DNA from 3 places in the Cytobacillus sp. EB106-05-05-XG126 genome. Region 1 is predicted to be linked to each of the others. Evidence: riboswitches for the same ligand, from Rfam matches in the RefSeq annotation. Region 1 holds a riboswitch; each other region holds the start of a gene.

What was found. Region 1 has a riboswitch for cobalamin ahead of AC3WTL_RS24305 (ribonucleoside-diphosphate reductase subunit alpha). Riboswitches for the same ligand answer to the same signal wherever they lie in the genome.
Region 2: it holds a riboswitch for cobalamin, as region 1 does, so the genes downstream of both, cobJ (precorrin-3B C(17)-methyltransferase) here and AC3WTL_RS24305 (ribonucleoside-diphosphate reductase subunit alpha) in region 1, are expected to answer to the same signal.
Region 3: it holds a riboswitch for cobalamin, as region 1 does, so the genes downstream of both, AC3WTL_RS20175 (ABC transporter substrate-binding protein) here and AC3WTL_RS24305 (ribonucleoside-diphosphate reductase subunit alpha) in region 1, are expected to answer to the same signal.

What each region holds. Positions count from the first base shown of each region.
Region 1 covers NZ_JBYTDU010000024.1:29,171-32,453, forward strand. Annotated here, with positions in the region: gene AC3WTL_RS24305 (ribonucleoside-diphosphate reductase subunit alpha) at 1-1,931, opposite strand, end outside; cobalamin riboswitch at 2,066-2,259, opposite strand; gene AC3WTL_RS24310 (hypothetical protein) at 2,381-2,509, opposite strand; gene AC3WTL_RS24315 (heavy metal translocating P-type ATPase) at 2,529-3,283, opposite strand, start outside.
Region 2 covers NZ_JBYTDU010000001.1:639,261-642,543, reverse strand. Annotated here, with positions in the region: gene cobJ (precorrin-3B C(17)-methyltransferase) at 1-1,400, opposite strand, end outside; cobalamin riboswitch at 1,634-1,811, opposite strand; gene dsdA (D-serine ammonia-lyase) at 2,045-3,283, opposite strand, start outside.
Region 3 covers NZ_JBYTDU010000010.1:38,329-41,611, reverse strand. Annotated here, with positions in the region: gene AC3WTL_RS20185 (FtsW/RodA/SpoVE family cell cycle protein) at 1-78, opposite strand, end outside; gene AC3WTL_RS20180 (hypothetical protein) at 355-1,131, shown strand; cobalamin riboswitch at 1,213-1,416, shown strand; gene AC3WTL_RS20175 (ABC transporter substrate-binding protein) at 1,584-2,543, shown strand; gene AC3WTL_RS20170 (FecCD family ABC transporter permease) at 2,509-3,283, shown strand, end outside.

The sequences.
Region 1 (3,283 bases):
TCGGAATACTGCTTGTTAAATATAGGATCAATACTGGGTGTGCTTCCTGCAATTAATGCAGTTGAAGCATTAGGGGCTACCGCCAACAGATAGGCGTTTCGGATGCCGAATTCCTTTACCTCCCTGCTCAATCCTGTCCAGTCCATTTCTGTCTTTGCCTCCAGATATCCCCGCTTTTCAAAGTAAGCACCCGTTTCCCAATCAGAGCCTTTAAAGGCTGAATAGCTACCTTTTTCTTTTGCCAGATTCATAGAACTTTCTATCGCTAAAAAAGCAATTTGTTCATATAGATTGTCAGCAAATTCTTCTGCTTCTTCGCTTTCCCATGTGATTTTTTTCAGTGCAAGAAGGTGGTGCCAGCCAAAAGTCCCCAGTCCAATCGCACGGTACTTTTGATTTGTGATCTGCCCCTGAGGAACCGGAATACTATTTATATCAATAACATTATCAAGCATTCGCACCTGAATGGGCACAAGCCTTTCAAGGACTCCTTCACTTAAGGCCCGTGCAAGATTGATGGATGAAAGATTGCAGACAACGAAGTCTCCCGGCCGTTTTTCGATAATTATTTTCCCATCCCTCGTATATTCTTCAACCCTCTTAGTAACACTTTGGTTTTGTACGATCTCAGTGCAAAGGTTGGTACAATAAATCATTCCGCAATGCGAATTGGCATTTTTCCGATTAACCTCATCCCGGTAGAACATGAAGGGTGTCCCGGTTTCAAGCTGACTTCTCATGATGGATTTCATGATCTCGATAGCTGATACTTTTTCCCTTGATAGATTCGGGTTATCAATGCATTCTTTATATTTCTGCCGGAAAGAACCTTCTCCTTCTCCTTCGTCATAGAAATCCTCCAGTGAAAAGCCCATTACCTTGCGGACTTCATGGGGATCAAATAAATACCAGTACCCGCGGCTTTCCACTTTTTCCATAAACAAATCCGGAATGCAGACACCTGTGAATAAATCATGTGTCCGCTGCCTTTCATCTCCATTATTAAGCTTTGCATCAAGAAACGAGAAGATATCTTTATGCCAGACATCCAGATAGACGCTTATAGCACCCTGCCTTTGTCCAAGCTGATCGACACTGACGGCTGTGTTATTCAGCTGCTTCATCCAGGGGATCACACCGGAAGATGCCCCCTTAAATCCTTTAATATCACTGCCTCTGCTGCGGATTTTTCCCAAATATACTCCGATTCCACCGCCATTTTTTGACAGTGATGCAATATCGGTATTGCTGTCATAAATAGAATCAAGACTGTCATCAACGGTCTCAATGAAACAGCTTGAAAGCTGACCCCAGTTTTTCCCTGCATTAGCGAGTGTTGGAGTGGCAACAGTCATATATAACCCGCTCATTGCCCAGTAAGCTTCTTTAACAAGCTTAAGACGCTTATCCTTCGTCTCCTTTTTCATCAGAACCATGCTGATGATCATGAACCGCTCCTGTGGAAGCTCATAAAGTTTTCTCTGTTTGTCCCTGGCAAGATACCGATCTGCCAGCATTTTCAGCCCCAAATATGTAAATAAACGGTCATTATCTTTTTTAATAAAATAGGACAGCTCACTAATCTCATCCTTTGAATACATATCTAATAAATCCTGTTCATAAATTCCCAAAGCCGTCAGCCGTTCAATTAGCGTATAAAAATGTGTGTAGCAATCGTCCGGCTGGCATTCTCTATTTTTTCCTGACTCGATATAGAGCTTTTTAAGAAGCAGACGTGAAGCGGCAAACGTCCAATCAGGCTCTTCTATGCTGATAAATGATAAACAATCCAGTATAAGCTGGTCATACATGGCCTCCCCTCCCAGCTGACTCATTTCTTCATACCTTTTTAACAATTGTTCAATGCCGAGCTGTGGAAATTCAGTCTTAAGTTCTTCTAAAATTTTTAACGGCTGTATGGTTTGGACCATCTTACTTCCTCCTAAAGGCAAAATAAAAATCCGCCCGGAAAATGAGCGGATCAAACGATAGTATAATAGCAGGAAGCAGATGAACAAACGGCCATTACGCGATCGTTTCATCATCTCAATCCCCGAAGATAAGAAACTTTCGATCGCCCTGGCAGGTCTCCTGGCTTGTGCTTCACTCTACTAAAAGCCCTTCCCATACTAACGCTATGAAGCGTTTTGTACAGTGGCATGCTTTTTTCGTCTGCACTTACAGTTGCGGGGACAGCTTCGGTTTTTCACCGAATTCCCTATTAAGTCCATATAGGACACCAATCACGATCTATATGTAGTTTTTATTTCTGAAAATACATACTATATATTGTAGTCGATTCTATCATATCGAGAAATAAATTACAATTATTAATCTGCGAAAAATGGACAGAGGGGGATTCCCTCTGCCCGGTCATTTGTTATTCATGATTTTCGATTTCAATATCATGAGGTATCGGCTCTGGCTTAGCCAAGAAAGAATCATATGCCGCATAACCAGCCATTACAAGCATCAGGTAAGCAATCGCTGCACCTGCCCATTTCTTCATTTATATTTGCTCCTTCCAATTAAACGTTTTTTTCACTTACTTTTACTCTTTGTAATCTAAGTGCGTTTAAAACGACAGATACGGAGCTGAAAGCCATGGCTGCACCGGCAAGCCAGGGAGCAAGGAACCCTAATGCAGCTACTGGGATGCCAAGTGTATTGTATGCAAATGCCCAGAAAAGATTTTGTTTGATATTCCTTATGGTTTTTTTACTCATTAGGATGGCGTCTGCGATACTATTTAGATCCCCTCTCATTAGAGTAATATCTGCTGCTTCCATCGCAACGTCTGTACCGGTTCCAATCGCCATTCCTATATCAGCAACAGCAAGTGCAGGGGCATCATTTATGCCATCGCCGACCATGGCGACTTTTTTCCCCTGGTTTTGTAGTTTTTTTACTTCTTCTGCCTTGCCTTCAGGCAGAACCTCTGCAATTGCAGAGTCTATCCCCACTTCCTCAGCTATTGCCTGAGCCGTACGTTTGTTATCTCCCGTAATCATAATGACTTCAATCCCCAATTGCTTTAAGCGATTGATTGCATTTCTGGAAGTTTCTTTTATTGTATCCGCAACTGCAACGATACCTGCGTATTGGCCATCGACTGCAACTAGCATTGCCGTTTTTCCATTTTCCTCAAGTGTCTCCATTTCAAGCTTGGCTGAATGGAAATTTATATCGTATTTTTCCATTAATCTTCTTGTACCGACTAGAAGGTCTTTACCTTCCACTTTTGCTTTAATCCCATAGCCGGGAATAGCTTCAAATTCCTGCG
Region 2 (3,283 bases), on a different contig from region 1:
TTTGCCCCGATAAATAAATCAAACTTCTTCTTGCGGTAAACAATGCCTATATCATCAAATACTGCCCGATAACAGGCCATTCCGCAGCCATTAAAGCCAATATGCAGTTCTTTTGGAAGCTTTAAGCCGCCCAGTTCAGCTGCAATTTCCTCTGCATATGGAATGGATTCTGCCTTCTCCCCGTAGCAAAAATCGCAGGCTTTTACATTTAGAACATCCCCCACCGGCATGACTGTCAGATCGTGCTGTTCGAGTTTTTCCACAATCGAATGAGGCTGAACAGTTGGAACCTTGATTAAAAATCGGTGATCCGGTGTATATTCCATGGTGCCTTTCTCGCCAACAGCTTCTGCCAGTACGCGCATTTGGTCAGCTGTAATAAATTTATTCGCAACACCAGGCGAAACCGCAAATTCAAAAATATCTTCAATTGGCTGCTGCACCAGATGTGTTTGGTCAATCTCGGATTTCGTTACCATCGATAATGCCTTAAAAGCCATATCCAAAGAGCTGGATTCTTGTTTTTTTCTTTGGATCTGCTCATAGCCGGCCTGGGCTTCCCCGGTTTCCTGATTTAACGCCCATGGCTCCGCTTCCTTTTTTAAACGCTGATGCGGCTTTAAGATTTGCTTTTCTTCCCCCAGCGTGTACTTGCGCTGATAGCCTCTAGGCGTAATGATTTTATTGTCATAAAAGAAAGTGGAAGAATTCCCGATCACGACTGTTGTAAGCATGCCAATATCATGATCAAGCATTTCCGCCAGTGTCGTCAGAATGACATTCTGATTTTCACGGTAAGCACTTTTCACAAGCCCCACTGGTGTATCAGGAGAACGATATTTTAATAGAATCCTTTGTGCCTCGACAATCTGCCGTGTCCTCCTGCCGCTTTTCGGGTTATATAAAGCGATGACAAAATCCGCCATTCCGGCTGCTTCAATCCGCTTCTCGATTACCGTCCAGGGTGTTAAATGATCACTCAGACTGATGGTGCAGGAGTCATGCATGACAGGTGCACCCAGTAAGCTTGCACATGAATTAATCGCGGAGATGCCAGGAACAATTTCCACTTCGATTCCTTCTTCTTCCTTCCAGCCCATTTCGATCAGCACTTCATACACTAAGCCGGCCATTCCATATACCCCAGAGTCACCGCTCGATATTACGGAAACAATATGGCCGGCTTCCGCTCTTTTCACTGCATCCTGCGCACGGGATACCTCCTCAGTCATTCCTGTGCTGACAATCGAACTTGCTGTTACGTGTGTCTCGATCAGATCTACGTAAGTTTTGTAGCCAATAATGCAATCACTCTGCTGCAGCGCATCCACAGCCCGCTTGGTTATATGCTCACGATCGCCCGGACCAAAGCCGACAACAAAGATTTTTCCCTTCTTCATAGACTAACCTCCAATTAAGAAATGCACATGCGCCCTGCCTGTTGCCGTAATGCTCAAGCAGGCACTCTGCGCAAGACCATTCTCAAAGTTCAATGCTTCTTGCCAAATAAAAAATGCCTGCACTCCTTTTCAAAGGAATACAGGCATATGAAATGACAGTATAAAAATAAGCATACTGAAACCCAAAAACAATTGATCATAATTGTCCCGCCTATACTTCTCCCTCCGAAAAGCAAGTGTCGTTTAAATAAGCAGGTTTCCTGACTTAAGCTTCTTCTTACTCTTACACCTTCCCGATTTCTCAGTGGCATTGTAATTTCATCAGCTCTTACAGTAGCGGGGGCTGTACCAGACTTTCACTGGTTTCCCTTTTACCTCACCAAAGTGAGCACTTATTTAAATTGATATATTAATTTTTTACTAATATAACATATAATGACCAATTTTGACATATTATTTTTTTCATAATTTTTTTTATGCTGTGTTAATGCCCTTGACTTTTTGAAATAAGATTTGGTAAAAGACATCAGCAAGTGTACTCTCCACAAAATGAAATTCGCCGATTGGCGAGTTCTTAAGGACGCTTCATGAGCAATTCCGCTGATTTTCTCTCATCTAAAATTTATGGAGACCGAAGATTAGAATTATAGTTTTGCACCTTTAATATAATATTCTTCCATTATTTCTTTTGGAACCATACTTCCGCCAGTAGCCCACATGAGATGGACAGCATTTTTCATTTTATCTTTTAAGTTATGATTTTGAACATATTCTATCCCTTGCTTCTTAGTCGATAACTTTACTGGACCTATGACGCCTGCCAATGCGGAAGGCTCAAGACGAATGTTTTCTGTATCGGCCAATGTGCTTAATAGTTTAAATAGCTCATGATCACTTACGGTATAACTTCCGCTTAATAGAGGCTCAATCGTTTGACCAACGAATCCTGATGGTCTCCCAACTGCAAGGCCGTCAGCTGATGTGATGTTGTCAATTCCAAAATCTTGGACCGAAACTTTTTCATGCATTCCTGTTACGAGTCCCAGCAGCATACATGGAGAATGAGTAGGTTCTGCAAAGAAGCAATGTACATGATCTTGATAGATTAATTTTAAACCAAAAGCGACTCCCCCCGGTCCGCCTCCTACACCACATGGCAGATAAACAAAAAGCGGATGGTTTTCATCTACAGTTATATTTAATTCTTCTAACTGTTTTTGTAAGCGAATGGCTGCCACTGCATATCCTAAAAACAAATCACGGGAGTTCTCGTCATCAATGAAATAGCAATTCGGATCACGATCAGCCTGTTTGCGCCCCTCTTCGACCGCTTTGCTGTAATCTTCCCTATATTCGATCACCGTTACTCCTTTGCTTTTAAGGAGATCTCTCTTCCATTCCTTTGCATCTGCAGACATATGGACCGTGACTTTAAAACCTAATTTAGCACTCATTATGCCTATACTTAACCCTAAATTGCCCGTAGATCCGACGGCAATGGAGTATTCGGAAAAGAAGTTTCTGAATTTCTCACGATCAAGGATCGAATAATCATCCTCTACTGATAATAAACCTTGTTGAATCGCCAATGTTTCTGCATGTTTCAGCACTTCATATATGCCGCCGCGCGCTTTAATGGAACCTGAAATCGGAAGATGGCTGTCACATTTCAGCAGAAATTCCCCTTCTAATGGATGTTCATACATCTGTGATAATTTTTCACGCATCGCGGGGATGGAGACAATAGGAGATTCAATGATTCCGTTATTCTCCCTTGTTTCTGGAAAAACCTTTGCGATGTAAGGAGCAAAACGCATTAACCTTTCCTCTGCATCTTTTACATCATTTTCATTAAGCGGAAGTTTCTTTGCTCCTGTTTGATA
Region 3 (3,283 bases), on a different contig from region 1:
GCTGATGAGAAAAAACAGCAGCAGAAGAAAACATAATGTCCAATCGAATCGGTCTGAGAATCTACTATTCTGGTTCATTATATACACCTGGTTTCTTTACCTTTTTACATTTTTATCCTATCAGAGAAAAATTAACCTTACAATGGAGAAAGATATTTCATTGAGTTAGACGAAAAAATCACTATGATGGTTTCCTGTGTTTTCAAAAAAACGGGTTTAAAATTTTTTCTCATCGGCAAAGATATTTCCAGATATTTTTGCTACAATAAGAGAATAAAATACTGGAAGTTTGGCAGGCAGTTTCATAAGAAGCTGTCTTTTTATCAATTTGGCTACGGTTCGGAGGTTTCGTCATTGAAAAGAAGGAATCAAACTATTCGTGATCTCATCTACATCCATCTTAATGAACAGGATCAATATGTGATGACTTATGGAATTGAGTTTGCAGAGTTTGCCCAGACTCTTTCAGATTCTATTAATAATTTGCTGCTGTTAAAGCACCGTTATGAACATGGGGACTTTAATAGCCACACGATGTTCGATTATGTGTCAAGGGACAAGCTGGGCAGGTTGGTTGAGGATGATGTATATGGCTATGGCGATTTTTGCTGGATCGACTTCGAAGAAGAGGAAGCGGTGAATGAGCTTCCCGGCCAGACAATTGCGGAGCTTCTTTATCTCGGCCATATTAAAGAGCATCTTAAGCTGCCTTTTTACAATTATCTGAGCAACCGGTATGTGTACCTTGCCCATGATGATGGCTGGTTTAACCGCACATATTACCGCGATCTGAACGATTTTTACCGGATGCTTGGGGAAGTGATCCCCGGGAAAATGGGACAGATGAAGGTAGAAAAAACGCTCCTTGGCATTAAAAAGAAAAAGACATATCCTCCAATCACCAGAGATGTCCTGCTTTCATTAAAGCCTCTCATGAAAGAAGGAGCGGTCCTTTCCATTAAGGATATTGAACAGAATCGGGTCAGGATCGAGATTCCAATTTGGATTATTGGCGATTTTGCGAATATGGATGATATGTATGATGAGTATGAAGCCATAGTGAAAGAGCCATGTGAGGCGAAGATTGTGTTCGATAAGAAGACAAGGGAATGGAAAATATACTCGCGTTAGAATTCTGAACTTTTTTACAACATTCAGCAATTTTCTATTACTTTTTCTGCGGGATGGTGTATAATCGGAAATAGAAAATTTTATATCCGCAATAGAACAGGTGTCTTTTCAAAAGGGCTTTAAAGCAAGCTCTTTTGAAGACTTAATAGGGAAGCTGGTGAAATTCCAGCGCGGTCCCGCCACTGTAAATGGTAGCTGTCGCAAATCCACTGTACACACAAGTATGGGAAGGAGCAGAACGCATTGACCATGAGCCAGGAGACCTGCCTGATTCTTAAGCACCCATAAACCTACGAGGATAGGGAGGTGTTTGGTCCGGCCATCCCTTTTGCACTGATTGATAAATGACCATACCAACATCTCCTTGCCGTTCGAGGGGATGTTTTTTTATTTTAAACGGTGGTGACAGGCACCACCCGAATTTTGTCGAAAGTAATGGAGGATTGCTGAGTATGAAGAAGTTTTATGCATTTTTATTAACTATGCTGCTTGCTGCAGGAGTGCTTGCAGGCTGCGGCGAGAGTGCTGAACAGCCAAAAGAAGAGAAAAAGGTTGAGGAAGGGCAGAATGCTGCTTTTCCTGTAACGATAAAAGACGCGCTGGATAATGAAGTGGTCATTGAATCCAAGCCTGAAAGAATCGTTTCCATGATTCCAAGCAATACCGAAATTGCCTTTGAATTGGGGCTTGGAGAAGAGGTAGTCGGAGTCTCCGATTTTGATAACTACCCGCCCGAAGCCACAGAAAAAGAAAAGATTGGCGGCATGGAATTTAATGTCGAGAAAATTATTTCTTTAAACCCGGATCTAGTTCTTGCTCACGCGTCAAGCGCACATAATTCCGAAGCAGGCCTTCAGCAATTAAGGGATGCAGGCGTGGCCGTCCTTGTTGTCAATGATGCGAAGAGCTTTGACCAGGTTTTTGAATCCATTGTAATGGTTGGAACCGCAGCAGGGGAGAAAGATAAAGCAGAGCAGATCATTTCAGATATGAAGAGCAAGCTTGAGGAAATTAAGACAAAAGCTCAGGATATAAAAGAAGAAGACCGCAAATCGGTATTCGTGGAAGTTTCACCAGCTCCTGAAATCTATACAGCTGGTGCAAAAACCTTTATGGACGAAATGCTCAGTGCGATTAATGCAGAAAATATCATTACGGAAGAAGGATGGCCGAAAATGGATCCGGAAGCGATTATCGAACGGAATCCGGATGTAATCATCACAACTCATGGCTATTATACTGAAGATGCTGCTGGCAATGTAATGAAAAGGGATGGCTGGCAGGATATAACAGCAGTGAAAAATAAGCAGGTTGCCGATGTTGATTCCGATATGGTAACCCGCTCTGGCCCTCGTATTATTGAAGGAGTCGAGGAACTTGCAAAAGCAGTATATCCGGACGTATTTAAATAATAAATTTCTGGCTTATCTAACAGCAGCAGCTTTCCTGCTCTGTGCTATGCTGATGGGGATTTCAATTGGTACAGTGTCTGTTCACCCCATCACAATTATCAGAGTAATAAGCGCTGAGGTTTTCCCTTTTATTTCATTGGGAAACACGGATGCTATGCATGCAAATATCATTATGAACATTCGCCTGCCGCGCGTTTTGCTGGCTGGCTTAGTAGGGGCGTCTCTTGCAATTGCGGGAGCCGCCTTTCAAGGTTTATTAAGAAACCCGCTGGCAGATCCATATACCATTGGAGTTTCTTCCGGGGCTTCACTCGGTGCTGTTTTAACCCTGTTCTTGGGATTATCCATTCCGTTTGCAGGAATGTTTACACTGCCTTTATTCAGCATCTTATTTTCCTTTTTAACCATTTTTGCCGTTTTGCTATTTGCCAGAAAAATTGAAAGATCCATGAAAGTGGAAACGATTATTTTAACGGGCATTATCTTCAGTTCTTTTCTTGGCGCTCTAATTTCTCTGATGATTGCTCTGACCGGTGAGGAGCTTAGACAGATTATTGGATGGCTTCTTGGCAGTGTATCCATGAGAGGCTGGGCGTATATTAACATTATCTTTCCGTTTTTTGTAATTGGTGCCATCCTTCTGTTAGTGAACAGTAAAGAGCTGAATGCTATGAGCTTTGGGGAAGAAAAGGCCCAGCATATTGGGGTGGACGTTCAGAAGAGGAAGATGATGGTCCTGG